Streptomyces liliifuscus: one gene and its partner. The protein of the gene in region 1 interacts with the protein of each later gene in a pairwise test. Links are inferred from orthologs where the notes say so. Each region holds a gene or a part of one and is shown on either strand. Other genes may lie near its edges.

Region 1 (4,395 bases):
CGCCAGGACATGGCCCAGCGGGGGGCGGCGTACGACCCACTTCGAGGTGCCGTCCGTCACCGCGTACGTGAGGTTCGACCGTCCGCCCTCGATCAGCCGGCCGGTCAACGGGCCGTCGACCAGTCCCGGCCGCTCGCTGTCGAGCAGGCCGCGCAGCCGGTCGAGATCGAGACCTGGCGGGTGGTCTGAACTCATCGTGTTTCCTCCGTACGCCGGGAATCAGGACTCCCCCCACATGATGCCGACCGGTCGGTATGCAGTCCAGTGCGGGGACAAAACGTGATCGGCGTCTCGGTCGCGAAGAACCCCCCGAGTCGTCGTCGACGACTCGGGGGGTTCCCTGTTCGTTCGCGCCCGGCGGTCGCCTAGTGGTCGTCCCAGTGCCCGTCGTGGCGGGCGTGGCGATGACCGTCATGAACGTAGTCCACGTGGTCGCCGTGCGTCACGGCCGGGTGTCCGCAGTCCGCGCCGTGCTCGTGGCCGTGCCCCTCGTGGGCGACGTGCCCGCCCGGCTCGCACTCGTCCCAGTGTCCCGAGTGCTGCCGGTGCAGATGCCCGTCGTGCGCGTAGTCGACGTGGTCGCCGTGCGGCACCTCGGCGTGCCCGCAGTCCGGGCCGTGGGCGTGCTCGTGGGCGGTGTGTTCCTGGTGGAGGGTGGTCATGGTGCTCACCTTCGGAGGAGGTGCGGAGTGTGACGCCGGTCAGGGTAGCCACATGAAAGCCAACATATCGCCCTAAAGCGGCGCGTGTGTTGTCCGGTCCCTCGGAGGGTCGAGCAGGTGGCCGTCTCAGAGGATCAGGGCCACCGCGCAGGCCGCCAGTGCGACGGTGCAGAGAGTGGCGGCGCCTGCGTGCCTCGGGGTGAGCGGCGTGGGCTTTCCGCCCTCGGCCAGTACGCGGATCCTTCGGTGTGCCACGGTGAGGAATCCCAGCCACAGTACGCAGCAGAGCGCGGCCACCGTGATGCCCGGTGCGTCCGTCCCGTTGTTCAGCGCTGCCTTCACGGCCAGCACGGTCGCTACTGTTCCCGCCAGGGTCGTACGTCGCCATGCCAGCCGTGTGCGTTCCGGCTGGAGGCCGGGATCCCGGTCGTCTTCCGCGCTCCGGTGGGGCTCCATCACCCCTCCCACCCGAACAGCACGACGACGACCATGGCGAGGGCGACGACGGCCACGCCGATGCTCAGCAGTGCGGGAAACCGCGACACCGGGAGGTCCTCGCCCCGGCGCATCGCCTGTTCGCACCGGACCCAGTGGTTCACGGCCCGCAGTGCGCACAGCACGCCGGCGCCGAGCAGCCCGAGCGCCAGGCCGGCCCGCCAGGCCCATCGCAGATCCGGCAGAAACTGGTCCACGGCGAAGCCGCCGCCGATCAGCGCGAGCGCGGTCCGCAGCCAGGCCAGAAACGTCCGCTCGTTGGCCAGCGAGAAGCGGTAGTCCGGCGTGCGGCCGTCTTCCTTGATCCGCTCAGGTGCGAACCACAACTGGATGTTCCGCCTGAATTCGATCACCTGCAGGACCTTACCCATGGCCGGGGTGTCGCCTGCCGCCGGTGGGTGGGGCGGGGCCGTGCCGGTATGTCACGTTCGCGACGGCGGGGCATACGGCCCTGAGTTTCATTGGTCACCGTCTCCAGCGGGAGCCGTATGTCGCGAACGCTGACACACCGGCACGACCCCGCCCCACGCGCGTCGGCGTCTGCGGCCCGCCCCTCAGGGGCGAACACAAAACCGGCCCAAGCCCCCTCCCCCCAGGGGCGCGAGGAACTGCGCGATCAGCCACAACGAACCCGCAGACACAAAACCGGCCCAGGCCCCCTCGCCCCAGGGGCGCGGGGAACTGCGCGATCGGCCACGACGGACCCGCAGGTGAAACTCAGCCTCGTCCCCGCAAAGCCCGCAGCCGCGAATACGCTGACATGCCGTCCGGGACCCAATCCCACTCCGTCAACCGCCGCCGCACCTCCGCCTCCGGCAGGAACCCGTGCCAGGCGACCTCCTCGACCTGGGGCTCGACCGGCAGCTCGCAGAGCACCTCGTACACGGCCGACCACCAGGACTTCCCGGCGCCGTCGTCGTACAGGAACTTGAAGAGGAAGGTGGGGTGGGGGAGGCCGGAGACGCCCAGCTCTTCCTCGGCCTCCCGGAGCGCCGCTTCGTCGTACGTTTCGCCCGCGCCGACCACTCCGCCCACGAACATGTCGTACAGGGAGGGGAACACCAGCTTGGTCGGTGTGCGGCGGTGGACGAACAGGCGGCCTTGCGCGTCTCTGACCTGGATGAAGGTGCAGCGGTGTCGCATGCCTCGGGTGTATACGTCGCCGCGCCTGGCCTGCCCCACTACCTCGTCGTGTTCGTCGACCACGTCGAGGATCTCGTCGGCGGAGCTCATACCTGGACCCGGACTCGTTCCTTGGGTGTCGCGCCGCTCGGCATCGCGGGGTGCATGCCCAGCAGCACGACTCCGATCACGATCCCGGCGAGACCCAGGACCTCCCAGGTCAGGGCGCCCGCGTCGGTGCGTAGACGGTCCCCGAGGAAGCCCACCCCGCAGGCGATACCGGCGAGCGGCTGCGCGGCGGTGAGTGCCGGCAGTGACATGCGGAGGGGTGCCGTCTCGAACGCGCTCTGGACCAGTACGAGTCCTGTGATTCCGAGTGCCACGACCCCGTAGACCTGCCATCCCGTGGCGAGCGCGATCCATCCGCCGTCGGAGAAGCGTTGGCCGCTCACTCGGGTGAGGGCGTCCTGGACGCCGTAGAGGAGTCCGGCTGCCGCTCCGAGCAGTACGGGGCCCGCGCTCAGGAGGGAGCGTTTTGCGTATGTGGTGAGCAGGAGGGCGAGACCCAGCACCGTGCCGATGATCAGCCACTGGCGGAACGGGTCCGTGCGGGCGTCGCCGCCCTGTGGTTGGCCGGCCACGATGAAGGCCGTCACGCCGCCCGCGAGCAGGAGGAGTCCCGCCCAGCCCTGCCGTCCGAGCGGCTGCCGGGTCTGGCGCCGGGAGAGTACGAGTGCAAATACCAGGTTCGTCGCGAGCAGTGGTTCGACCAGGGAGATCTCGCCGTTCGAGAGGGCGATCGCGCCGAGCACCATGCCGACGACCATCAGCCCGATGCCGCCCAGCCAGCGAGGCACCCGCACCAGGTCGAGGAGCAGGCGGGGGGAGAGGAAGTCGCCGAGTGGTGCGTGCGAGGCGGCGTTCTGCTGGAGGACGAAGCCGAAGCCGAGACAGCAGGCCGCGCCGACGGAGAGGAGGAGAACCAGGACCGACACGCTGCGTACCTCGGGGATTTCGGACGGTGGCGGGGCGGGGTGCGGGTATCGACCGACTGTAGCCCGAGTCCGCGGAACCCGGCAGTTGACTGGGTCACTCCGTTGCCCAAGGATCTGACCGACCAGTAACAAGGCCGAGGAGGCACTGCTCATGGCGTACGACGCAGATGTGATCGTGATCGGGGCGGGCCTCGCCGGGCTCGCGGCGACCGCGGAGCTCGTCGACGCGGGGCGCAAGGTGATCCTTCTCGACCAGGAGCCGGAGCAGTCGATCGGCGGCCAGGCGCACTGGTCGTTCGGCGGGCTCTTCTTCGTGGACTCTCCCGAGCAGCGCCGGATGCGTATCAAGGACAGCCACGCGCTGGCCCTCCAGGACTGGATGGGCACCGCGGGCTTCGACCGCCCGGAGGACCACTGGCCCCGGAAGTGGGCCGAGGCGTACGTCGACTTCGCGGCCGGCGAGAAGCGGTCCTGGCTGCACAAGCAGGGCGTTCGATGGTTTCCTGTGGTCGGGTGGGCCGAGCGCGGTGGTTATGACGCCAATGGGCATGGGAACTCCGTGCCTCGTTTTCATATCACTTGGGGTACGGGGCCCGGGCTTGTCGCGCCCTTCGAGCGGCGGGTGCGGGCGGGGGTCGCCCGTGGGCTCGTACAGCTCAAGTTCCGGCATCGGGTCACCGGGCTGTCGCGGAGCGCGGGTGACGTCGACACCGTGAGCGGTGAGGTGCTCGAGCCGTCGGACATCCTGCGGGGGCAGGCCAGTGGGCGCGCTGTCGCCGGTGCCTTCGAGTTCAGGGCTCAGGCCGTGATCGTCACGTCCGGCGGCATCGGCGGGAACCATGATCTTGTACGAGCCAACTGGCCCGAGCGGCTCGGTACTCCGCCCGAGCGGATGATCTCCGGTGTGCCCGCGCATGTGGACGGTGAGATGCTCGGCATCGCGGAGGGCGCGGGCGCGCGGCTCATCAACCGCGACCGCATGTGGCACTACACCGAGGGCATCCAGAACTGGAACCCCATCTGGGATAAGCACGGCATCCGCATCCTGCCCGGGCCCTCGTCGTTGTGGCTGGACGCGCGGGGCAAGCGGCTGCCGGTCCCGCTCTTCCCCGGCTTCGACA
Region 2 (2,955 bases), 2.4 Mb from region 1 along the record:
GGAACATGTGCTCGGCGTCCTGCTCCTGCATGCGCCGCATGATGCCCTTGGCGACGATGTCGCGGGGGGCGAGCTCGGCCAGTTCGTGCTGGCCGAGCATGAAGCGCACGCCGCCCGCGTCGACGAGGTGGGCGCCCTCGCCGCGGACCGCCTCGGAGACCAGCGGCTGCTGGCCCTCGGCGTCCGCGCCGAGGAACAGCACGGTCGGGTGGAACTGCACGAATTCGAGGTCGCTGACCTCGGCGCCGGCGCGCAGCGCGAGCGCCACGCCGTCGCCGGTGGAGACGGAGGGGTTGGTGGTCGCGGAGAAGACCTGGCCCATGCCGCCCGTCGCGAGGACCACGGCGGGTGCGTGGACGGCTCCCACGCCGTCGTGCTGGCCCTCTCCCATGACGTGCAGGGTCACACCCGCGGTACGTCCGTCGGCGTCCGTGAGGAGGTCCAGGACGAGCGCGTTCTCGACCGTACGCAGGCCACGCGCGCGGACCGCCTCGACGAGGGCCCGGGAGATCTCGGCGCCGGTGGCGTCGCCGCCCGCGTGGGCGATGCGGCGGCGGTGGTGGCCGCCCTCGCGGGTCAGCTCCAGGACGCCCCCTTCGGACTCGTCGAAGTGGGCGCCGGTCTCGATGAGCCGGCGTACGGCGTCGGGGCCCTCGGTGACGAGGATGCGGACCGCGTCCTCGTCGCACAGGCCCGCGCCCGCCACCAGCGTGTCGTCGAGGTGCTGCTCGGGGGTGTCGCCCTCGCCCAGGGCCGCGGCTATGCCGCCCTGGGCCCAGCGGGTGGAGCCGTCGTCGAGGCGGGCCTTGGTGACGACGACGGTGCGCAGGCCGGCGGCGTCGCAGCGCAGGGCCGCGGTGAGTCCGGCGACTCCGGAGCCGACGACCACGACGTCGGCGGTGACGGACCAGCCGGGTGCGGGCGCGTGCAATCGAGGGAACTGAGCGCGAAGCGCTCTCGCTTGAGGGTGGTGGTGGGCGACGGGCGGGCGAATGCCTGTGCTGGTCACGAGGCGGCTCCGAAGGTCAGAGGAATGTTGTCGATCAGCCGGGTCGTCCCGACCCGGGCGGCGACGGCGAGGACCGCCTCGCCGGTGTGGTCGTCCCTGATCTCGGTGAAGTCGGACGGATCGACCAGCGCCAGGTAGTCCAGCGCGAGCGGCGGCTTGAGGCGGGCCGCGTCGTCGAGGACGAGGCGGGCGGCCGCCCGGACCGCGGCGGGGCCGCCGGGGGCCGCCTTGGCGACGGCGTGCGTGTCGGCGGCGGCGCGGGACTCGCCGATGGCGCTGAGGGCCTCGGCACGCGCGTGCGTGGCGGGCACCTCGCGGGCACGCGCGCGCAGCGCCTCCTGGGCGGCGTGCCGGTCGCTGCCCGCGAACAGGGCCTGGGACAGGGCGAGCGCGGTACGGCGCTCGGTGGCCGACAGATAGCGGTTGCGGCTGGACAGGGCCAGGCCGTCCGCCTCGCGCACCGTCGGGACACCGACGATCTCCGTGCCGAAGTTCAGGTCGCGCACCATGCGGCGGATCAGGGCGAGCTGCTGGGCGTCCTTCTGCCCGAAAAGCGCCACGTCGGGGCGGGTGAGGTGCAGCAGCTTGGCGACGACGGTGAGCATGCCGTCGAAGTGCCCGGGACGCGTCGAGCCCTCCAGGCGCTCGCCCATGGGACCCGCGCTGACGCGGACCTGGGGTTCGCCGCCCGGGTAGACCTCGTCCACGGAGGGGGCGAACACGACGTCCGCGCCCGCCAGTCCGGCGATCTTGACGTCGGCGTCCAGGGTGCGCGGGTAGCGGTCGAGGTCCTCGCCCGCGCCGAACTGGAGGGGGTTCACGAAGACGGTGACAACGACCTCGCCGTCGCCCGCGATCCCACGGGCGGTGCGGACCAGCGTCGCGTGGCCCTCGTGCAGGGCGCCCATGGTCATCACGACGGCACGGCGGCCGGTGCGTACGCGCGCGTGGAGCTCGTCGGCGGTGCGCAGCACGGTGGTGGTCATCGGGTGGCTCCGTTCTCGGCACCTGCGCGCGTCATCGGGCGTCTCCCTCGGTCCCGTCGGGCCCGTCGCTACCGTTCGTTCCGCCAGGTCCGTTCGGGCCGCCCGGGCCGGCGGTCCCGTCCGTGCCGTTGGCGAGTACTCCGAGGAGGTCCTCGGCGAGTTCCGGCTTGAGCAGGCCGTGGGCGAGGGCCCGGTCGGCGGTCGCGCGGGCCATCGCCAGATAGCCGGCGACGGTCTGGGGCGCGTGCCTGCGCAGCTCGGCGACGTGCGCGGCGACCGTGCCCGCGTCACCGCGCGCCACCGGTCCCGTGAGGGCCGCGTCGCCCGACCTCAGAGCGTTGTCCAGGGCGGCGCCCAGCAGCGGGCCCAGCATCCTGTCCGGGGCCTCGACGCCCGCCGCCCGCAGCAGCTCCATGGACTCGGCGACCAGCGTCACCAGGTGGTTGGCGCCGAGCGCGAGGGCCGCGTGGTAGAGCGGCCGGGAGGCCTCGGCGATCCATTCGGGCTCGCCGCCCATCTCGATGACCAGGGCCTCGGCGGCCAGGCGCAGTTCCTCGGGCGCGGTGACCCCGAAGGAGCACCCGGCGAGGCGCTGCACGTCCACGGCGGTGCCGGTGAACGTCATCGCGGGGTGCAGCGCGAGCGGCAGCGCACCGGCGCGCAGCATGGGGTCCAGGACCCTGGTGCCGTACCGCCCGGAGGTGTGCACGATCAGCTGTCCGGGCCGTACCGCACCGGTCTCGGCGAGGCCCTCCGCCAGTCCCGGCAGTGCGTCGTCCGGGACGGTCAGGAGCACCAGGTCGGCCCGCTGCAGGACCTGCTCGGGGGTCACCAGCGGCACGTCGGGCAGCAGCTGTGCCGCTCGTCGCCTGGAGGCGTCGGAGACTCCGGAGGCGGCCACCGGGCGGTGTCCGGCGAGCTGCAGCGACGCGGCCAGGGCGGGGCCCACGCGACCGGCGC

The links. The genes of interacting proteins can lie anywhere in the genome.
Region 2: the proteins of JEQ17_RS36775 (region 1) and panC interact in binary tests that used the Escherichia coli proteins (3 or more experiments, as listed by UniProt). The link is inferred for Streptomyces liliifuscus from one-to-one orthologs.

The regions. Positions count from the first base shown.
Region 1 is NZ_CP066831.1:8,518,297-8,522,691, forward strand. What follows is about bases 633-3,620. They hold JEQ17_RS36775 (NUDIX domain-containing protein), read right to left. Parts: upstream 2,391-3,620; coding sequence 1,875-2,390; downstream 633-1,874. Other genes in these bases: JEQ17_RS36760 (hypothetical protein), read right to left, coding at 633-662; JEQ17_RS36765 (DUF202 domain-containing protein), read right to left, coding at 789-1,118; JEQ17_RS36770 (YidH family protein), read right to left, coding at 1,118-1,510; JEQ17_RS36780 (DMT family transporter), read right to left, coding at 2,387-3,274; JEQ17_RS36785 (FAD-binding dehydrogenase), read left to right, coding at 3,426-3,620. Outside these bases: JEQ17_RS36755 (phosphotransferase family protein), read right to left, coding at 1-195; more of JEQ17_RS36760, read right to left, coding at 366-632; more of JEQ17_RS36785, read left to right, coding at 3,621-4,395.
Region 2 is NZ_CP066831.1:6,088,087-6,091,041, reverse strand. It holds panC (pantoate--beta-alanine ligase), read right to left. Parts: upstream 1,996-2,955; coding sequence 1,006-1,995; downstream 1-1,005. Other genes in the region: JEQ17_RS26130 (Rossmann-like and DUF2520 domain-containing protein), read right to left, coding at 2,027-2,955; JEQ17_RS26140 (L-aspartate oxidase), read right to left, coding at 1-994. UniProt on the Escherichia coli protein: Catalyzes the condensation of pantoate with beta-alanine in an ATP-dependent reaction via a pantoyl-adenylate intermediate.